DNA from 2 places in the Proteus vulgaris genome. Region 1 is predicted to be linked to the other one. Evidence: predicted binding sites of a transcription regulator. Region 1 holds the regulator's gene; the other holds the start of a gene.
What was found. Region 1 encodes Fur, which represses iron uptake genes when iron is present. Its sites were predicted from a motif close to ATAATAATGAGAACNACTATCAA; they were not measured.
Positions count from the first base shown of each region.

Region 2: LW139_RS14590 (TonB-dependent receptor domain-containing protein) is a predicted target of Fur. The motif match lies at 1,831-1,853, and genes of this name have one in related genera.

Region 1 covers NZ_CP090064.1:1,151,597-1,156,047, reverse strand. Annotated here, with positions in the region: gene ybfF (esterase) at 1-550, shown strand, start outside; gene ybfE (LexA regulated protein) at 754-1,062, shown strand; gene fldA (flavodoxin FldA) at 1,334-1,861, shown strand; gene fur (ferric iron uptake transcriptional regulator) at 2,051-2,497, shown strand; gene LW139_RS05475 (DUF817 domain-containing protein) at 2,576-3,415, opposite strand; gene chiP (chitoporin ChiP) at 3,898-4,451, opposite strand, start outside.
Region 2 covers NZ_CP090064.1:3,019,601-3,024,051, reverse strand. Annotated here, with positions in the region: gene lysS (lysine--tRNA ligase) at 1-1,463, shown strand, start outside; tRNA gene LW139_RS14595 (tRNA-Gly) at 1,628-1,701, shown strand; gene LW139_RS14590 (TonB-dependent receptor domain-containing protein) at 2,057-4,321, shown strand.

The DNA.
Region 1 (4,451 bases):
ATTACTTGATAGTTTACATATCTCAAAAGCCATCATTATTGGGCACTCCATGGGGGGAAAAATAGCAATGGCAATGACGGCATTAGCACCAGAGCGAATTGCTCGCATTGTCGTAATAGATATGTCACCTGTAGCTTACAATGTCCGTCGCCACGATAACATTTTTGCGGCACTCGAAGCCGTCAGTAAAGCTCAAGTTACACGACGTCAAGATGCAGTAGAAATTATGAGTCCCTTTATTAAAGAAGAGGGAGTTATTCAGTTTTTACTTAAATCATTTAAAAGTGGTGAATGGCTATTTAATTTATCTGCAATCAAAAATGCTTATTCAGACATTATTGGTTGGAAAGAAGTTCCTGCTTGGAATTATCCGGTGCTATTTATTCGCGGTGGTTTATCACCTTATATATTAGATGAATACCGTAATGATATTGCACGCCAATTTCCGCAAGCTAGCGCTTTTGTCGTAGCAAATACTGGACACTGGGTACATTCAGAAAAGCCTAGCACTGTTATTAACGCTATTCGTCGTTTTTTATCCAAAGCTTAATTTATTGCCTAAAGTGACGCCATTAAGAAAGTAATAATTTAGCTGAATGTATAATTATTGTACTTAATCACGCAATCTGTCGATAAAAAGACCAAATGACAATAGGTTAAACTCAGGAAGCAGTGGCAGGACGCCACTATGTGGGGTATTATTGGGCGTTTCGCAATTTAGTCATTGGTATACGCCCTTTCACAGCAAAATTTATGGCAAAAGAACAAACTGATCGCACCACACTGGATTTGTTCGCAGATGAACGCAGACCTGGGCGACCTAAAACAAACCCGCTTTCTCGGGATGAACAGCTTAGAATTAATAAACGCAACCAATTAAGACGAGACAGAGTCAATGGTTTACGTCGAGTTGAGTTGAAATTAAATGAGGACGCTGTGAATGCACTTAATGAGTTGGCGACTGCAAGAAATGTTAGCCGTAGCGAGCTTATTGAAGAAATATTACTAGAACAATTGGCGCAAAATCACGCCTTGAAAATACATCAAAATGAGAATAGCTAGCAGCTAAACCACACAAATTCGACAGAATTACACTGCTATTTTCGTCAAAATACGTTTTTTAGTTTTCTATTATGAAAACAAGATGTTTATTTTTCACTAGTAATTGTTCAAACACAGACAAATATACTCTAACTATTTTGAAGTGTGGCTAGGTGGTAAGTAAAGGCGTTACTGGTACATACAAAGTATGTAATTAGTACGAATTAACGTAGCCAACAACGCAACAATTTGAAGTATAACGAATATAGAATAAAAGAGGTTATCTCACTTTATGGCAATCATAGGTATATTCTTCGGCAGTGATACCGGCAACACTGAAAATATTGCCAAAATGCTTCAAGAAAGACTGGGGGCTGATAATGCCGAAGTTCATGATATCGCAAAATCCAGTAAAGAAGATATCGAAGCATTTGATATTCTGTTACTAGGTATTCCTACTTGGTATTATGGTGAAGCACAATGCGATTGGGATGACTTTTTCCCAACACTAGAAGATATTAATTTTGACGGTAAGCTGGTTGCACTGTTCGGTTGTGGCGACCAAGAGGACTATGCAGAATACTTCTGTGATGCAATGGGCACAATCCGCGATATTATTGAACCTCGTGGTGCTGTCATTGTGGGTCACTGGCCAACAGAAGGTTACCATTTTGAAGCCTCTAAAGGGCTTGCAGATGATAATCACTTTATCGGCCTTGCGATTGACGAAGACCGTCAACCAGAATTAACCGAAGAGCGTGTTGATGCTTGGGTTGCTCAAATCAAAGAAGAAATGAGCCTAGATGAAATTCTGGGATAAATAAATACTCAATATTGAGAATGATAATTATTCAATGGTGTGCTAAGATAGTGTGATAGGTAGGGGTGTTTATTTTTAAATATCATGCCTATAATCAATAAGGTTATTTATTCACCCGAGTGTTAATGAATCAACCCTATTAGTGAGCACAAAAATTAAATTCACCATTAGCAACAGGATTAAATCCGCATGACCGACAATAATAAAGCGTTAAAAAATGCTGGGTTAAAAGTTACACTTCCTCGCTTAAAGATCTTGGAAGTGCTCCAGGATCCTGAGTGCCATCATGTCAGTGCTGAAGATCTCTATAAAAAACTCATCGATATCGGTGAAGAGATTGGTCTGGCAACCGTGTATCGCGTCTTAAACCAATTTGACGATGCTGGTATTGTTACCCGACATAATTTTGAAGGTGGTAAATCAGTATTTGAATTAACTCAACAACACCATCACGATCATTTAATTTGTCTTGATTGTGGTAAAGTTATCGAGTTTACAGATGATGCGATTGAAGTGCGCCAAAGAAACATCGCTGAACGTCATGGTATCAAGCTTTCCAATCATAGCCTTTATTTATATGGCCACTGTGCTGAAGGCAATTGTAAAGAAGATAGCCACGCACATGATGAGAAATAATTCATTCTGGATAATCTCTCAGTAAAAAAAAGGAACTGTCTACAGTTCCTTTTTATTGCCTAAAATCCGAGGATAACTCTACTTAGCCACACTGATACTGTGTTTAATATGTTTTAAATGAACCACGATAGTAAATGTAACAATGACTAACAGTGACCAAGAGCCCCATTTTCCTGCATGTACAGCAGACCAAGCACCAATTTGGTTAGGATATTGCCATACGCCAAAAAATGTACCGAAATTCTCAGCAAGCCAAATAAAGAAACCTATCAGAACAAAAGCCAATAATAGTGGCATTTTTCGCTCTGTATCATAAGGCGTAAAATAAACCACACTACGGGCATAAAGACCTAAAATAAAGGCAGTTAAATACCAGCGATAATCACCGATAAAGTGATGAGAAAAGAAATTAATATAGATAGCGAGCGCAACCAAAGTTGCCATCCAATAAGGTGGATAATGTTCAATTCGTACTTTTAAAAAACGCCATGCTTGAATTAAATAACTTCCTACCGCGGAATACATAAACCCTGTAAATAAAGGGACTTCCCACAATTTAGTGTAAGCAAAATCAGGGTATTTCCACGATCCAATTGCCGCTGATGTTTTAAATAATTCCATCACAAAACCAACAATGTGGAAAAAACAGATCGCTTTTAATTCATCCCATGTTTCGAGTTTTCCCCATACCATCCATAATTGGAAAGCAATAGCGAGAATAAGTAAAACGTCATAACGAGGTATCCCTAATATTCCTTTACTTGGTGTTACAAATAAAATAAAAAAGAAAAATCCCGCAAATAAACAAGAACGCGCTTCTTTCACACCAAAAAAAAGAAATTCAACAATAAATCGTTTTATACCTTTAAAAGGCTTCAATGGTGGTTCTAATAAAAAATCATCCAATCGCTTTAACATGCTTCTTCCTGAAAACGTGCATTATTAAATAGTATTCAATGCAGAATAATAAATTAAGGAGAGATAAAATGAATGAGAAGAAATTTGCCATAGAATGAAAAAACGCACAAGGATGAAAAGGACGAAAAAGAAAGGATTTAAAAATAAAGGTATTTACCCCCCACTACGATACCCACTCTGACTGCCTTTTAGGGTAAATACCTTACGCAAATTTTGCGAAATAACTGAAGCTCAAGAGATAAACATAACCCACTCACATTTATCTCAGACGACATAACATGACATGACGACTTTACTTCTACTTTTTACTACTGCTGACAACTTCACTTTATTAACGAGGCTAATTTTTGAGAATAATATTTATTCTTTTTAATTTATCCCTACTCTTTCTATTAGTTATTTTTACTTATCGTAATCGTATTTAGCTTTTTATTTTTATTCAGGATAAAGTGCAATTAATACACTTTATCCTCACTCTGATATTAGAAAATAGTAAATGGCATAATTACGTTAAATTTAACGTCTTTTTCATCTTGGAAGATATTACCAAAACCACCTTCATAACTTGGGATATCGGAATGGTTATCATAACGGGTATAATGAAGCTTAAAGAGTGTCCCTTTAGCGCGACCTTCTTGAACCGTATACATAATATCCGCATTCCACGCACTTTCTCTGATGCGCTGACCTTGATCATAAATGGCTTTACCACTTGGTTTAGCATCCCATGCATAAACATAAGAAGTACCTACCGCCCAGCCAGATAGATCCCAATTTTTCAGGTCGTACATTACACCCGCATAAAGTGCTTTTTCACCGTTGGCGTTAAAGTCAGAACGACCATCCCACCACACATCAAGACGACCATTTGATGTCGCCCAACCCGGAGTCATACGTTGTAAGAAATAACCTTGATTACCTTCAGCTTTAACCCATGTTCCTTCTACTTTGAAGTCAAATACATTGTAGGTATAACCAAAAGTCAGTGCTTGTAACCATGCCAGCCCATCATAAACATCATTAACGCCACCACCGG
Region 2 (4,451 bases), 1.9 Mb from region 1:
TGCAAACACGCCGCGAAAAATTATCCGCTTTACGTGATAATGGTAACGCATTCCCAAATGATTTCCGCAGAGATGCACTGTCTGACGAATTACATCAAAAGTATGATGCAATGAGTGCAGAAGAGTTAGAAGCAGCGAATGTGGAAGTTGCTATTGCAGGTCGTATGATGACTCGCCGTATTATGGGCAAGGCATCTTTCGCTACATTGCAAGACATGGGTGGTCGCATTCAGCTTTATGTTTCTCGTGATGATTTGCCAGAAGGCATCTACAACGAGCAATTTAAAAAATGGGATCTTGGCGATATCTTAGGTGCTCGTGGTCGTGTTTTTAAAACGAAAACAGGTGAATTAAGTGTTCACTGTACAGAAGTGCGTTTATTAACTAAAGCACTGCGCCCGTTACCAGATAAATTCCACGGTTTAGCTGACCAAGAAATGCGTTATCGTCAGCGTTATTTAGATCTGATCTCTAACGACGGATCACGTAAAACTTTCCAAATTCGTTCACAAGTTATGGCGGGTATTCGTCAATTTATGGTGAACAAAGGCTTTATGGAAGTTGAAACACCGATGATGCAAACCATTCCTGGTGGAGCAAGTGCGCGTCCGTTTATTACTCACCATAATGCGTTAGATATTGATATGTATCTGCGTATTGCACCTGAGTTATATTTAAAACGTTTAGTTGTCGGTGGTTTTGATCGCGTATTCGAAATCAACCGTAACTTCCGTAATGAAGGTGTATCACCGCGTCATAACCCAGAGTTCACTATGATGGAACTCTATATGGCGTATGCAGATTACCGTGACTTAATTGAATTAACGGAAGAATTATTCCGTACATTAACTGAAAATGTACTGGGTTCTTCGTTAGTGAAATACGGCGACCAAGAGTTTGATTTTGGCAAGCCATTTGCCAAATTAACCATGAAAGAAGCTATCTGCAAATATCGTCCAGAAACTGTAATGGCTGATCTTGATGATATGGATAAAGCAGTTGCTATTGCCCAATCTATTGGTATTAAGATTGAGAAAAGCTGGGGCTTAGGCCGTGTTCAGTGTGAAATTTTTGAAGAAGTTGCAGAAAGCCACTTAATTCAACCAACTTTTATCATTGAATACCCGGCAGAAGTTTCACCATTAGCTCGTCGTAACGACGATAATCCATTTATCACTGACCGCTTCGAATTCTTTATTGGTGGTCGTGAAATTGGTAATGGTTTCTCAGAACTTAATGATGCACAAGACCAAGCTGAACGTTTTGAAGATCAAGTTCGTCAAAAAGAAGCCGGTGATGCAGAAGCTATGTTCTTTGACCATGACTATATTACGGCATTAGAACATGGATTACCGCCAACAGCAGGTTTAGGTATTGGTATTGACCGTATGGTAATGTTATTTACTGATAGTCATACTATCCGTGATGTCATTTTATTCCCGGCAATGCGTCCTAATAAATAATTGTTACTTCTTAATTAGAATAATAATTAATTTAAAGCCACCAATAGGTGGCTTTTTTATGTTTATTATTAATAGTTTATATTTTTCATGATGATTAAATAATCACTTAAATAAGAAGGGGATTGCTGTTCGATTAGGTGAGCGTATAATTGGAAAAACCAACTGCGGGCGTAGTTCAATGGTAGAACGAGAGCTTCCCAAGCTCTATACGAGGGTTCGATTCCCTTCGCCCGCTCCAACTTATCTTCCCTCAATATCATCTCAATACTCACTATTCAAATCCTATTTTCATTTATTTTATCAAACCAATAAGCCAAATGTTCAGAATAAAAATCTAAATGTTAACTAGATGATAATAATAGTTATTATTATATTGATAATTATTATCATTGGAGTATATTTCTATTCCCAAAATAAGCCATTAAAGGAATATAACCCTATAAATAATATAGTTATTTTGTTTTCATTCATTGTTCAAAAAGCTAATAGTTATTCAAATTTATTAGATAAATGACAGATGGGTTTTTAACATTCATCAAATTACTTGATGATATAAAACGATTGATAGTTGATAAGTGAAAGGCATTACTTAAATGATATTTCAAGCAAAGAAAAATATAATAACCTTGGTTATTTTATGCATATCAACGTCATCTTTAGCCAGCCAAAATACGCCAGCAAATCAAGAAGACAAACTTGTTGTTACCGCAAATAAAACTAAAACAGATATTAAGCATATTAATACAAAAGACATTAGTACGATAAGAGGAACGACTAATTCAGATATCTTTGCTAATGAAACATCGCTTCAAAGCAATAACTCTAGAAATGAAGCTGGGGCACTTGATATTGGTATTCGCGGATTACAAGGAAATGGCCGTGTTCCTATCATTATTGATGGAAGTCTACAATCAACCAATACTTGGCGAGGTTATCAAGGAAGTGCAGACCGAACATATATTGATTCAGACTTAATTGATTCTATTGAAATAGAAAAAGGCGCTTCCATGAGTAAATTCTCTGGGGGAGCGATAGGCGGAACCGTTAAGTTAAAAACGATTTCAGCAAATAGCATTATCCCTCAAGGGGATCAAGTCGGCTTTCTGTTTAAAGGCAGTCTCTATAATAATAATGTGCGACCAACAGTGAGTTCGAGTGAAGAAAATGAAGGTAGTTATCAGCCATCAACAGATTTAAAAAGTACCCATTTTAATAATGGTTCTTATACTGCTGGTGTGGCATATAGAAATGATAAATTCGACTTTTTAATCGCTTATAGTGACCGTACGCAAGGTAACTTTATTGCGGGTAAACATGGGTATGATAAATATAAACAGACGGATGCGCCGATTAAACCAGGTCAGGAAGTCGTTAATACCAGTTATGAAAGCCAGTCAACTTTATTGAAATCCAATATCTATTTTAATGCTGATTCCAGCCTAGAAATTAATTATCGTCACCATGAACAAAAGGCGGGTGAAGTTCTTGCCGCTTATTGGTATCAATATGATGGAAAAATGTCTCAATGGACACTCGGTAGCGCCAAAATAGATACAACATCTGTAAATTACTCTTATAAACCAGAATCGATTCTAGTGGATATGAATGTCGGTGTTTGGTGGACAAAAGGGAGATTTAATCAAAGAAATGGCTTAACGGATGATGTTACTGCTCATAATGGAAATCAATATAAACATAAATACAATGATGAACGTATTGGTTTTAATATAGAAAATACATCTCAGTTTGCGAATCAGCCAATAGATATCACTTATGGTATTGAGTATATGACCCAAACGACAAAACCATTAACCAAAAGATATGAATCTAATTGGAGTCCTGAGGGTACAACGCCAGGTAAAGAGCTTCCTCCTGCAAATCGGAATGCAAAAGGGATAACGAGCTCATTGTTTACCAATATTGCTTATAAAGGTGAATGGATTGATACATTGGGCGGTTGGCGTATTCATTCATTTAAAGTTGAAGATCATATCGCTGGAAAAACAACAACATATGGGCCTAAAAATGATTTCTTTGGTGAGATCCGTTTCCATGTGACACCAGACTTAGATCTTTATAGTAAATATTCAGATACTTATAGAGAACCAAGTTTATTTGAAAGCTCTGTATCAGATCAAACATATTCTTATAACCCTAAGTATCCGATTAAACCTGAAAATGCACGATCTTTCGAAGTCGGTATCCATTTAGATAAAGATAATCTTATTTTTGATGAAGATAATACGTCATTACGTATTGCTTATTTCAACAATGATATTAAGAATTATCTTTCTCAAGGGGTAAATCCAAATGGTGGATATTATCCTGAGTCTTACGTTATTACTAAGAATTACGATAAATTTAAATTATCAGGTTATGAAGTTGAATTAAAATATGATTCAAATTATCTTTTCGGTTCCGTTGATGCGACTTTCTATAATAAAGCTAATTTATGTTCAAAAGCTGAAATGGAATTAGGTCGTCTTGAATCAGCCTGTAATTCTGTTGGCTTTGCATGGGGATTATCGCCATCAAGAATACCACCAGAGAAAATTTTCTCCGGAATTGCGGGTATCAAAATGTTTGATCAAAAATTACAAACAGGTGTTAGGGTTCGTTATAATTCAGGAAAAGATTATCCTCAAAAATGGTTAGTTGGAACGGCGGCTGCTCCTGTTCAGAAATTATACTCATCAACGACTGTCGATCTTTTTGGTAAGTACGCATTAAGAAAAAACATCAACTTCACATTTAATATTGATAACTTAACGGATCGTTATACATTTGATCCTGGTACGGTTATTTATATGCCAATTCCAGGACGTACTGTTAGATTTGGGATAGAAACCACTTTCTAACTATTAAATACGAACACCTCAAGTCACGTATAACTTGAGGTGTTTTTTATTAATTGATTAAATTAAGAATATTCCAAAATTTATTTCCTCCCCAAATTATCTTTTTATTTCTTTAACACTTCTTATTTGT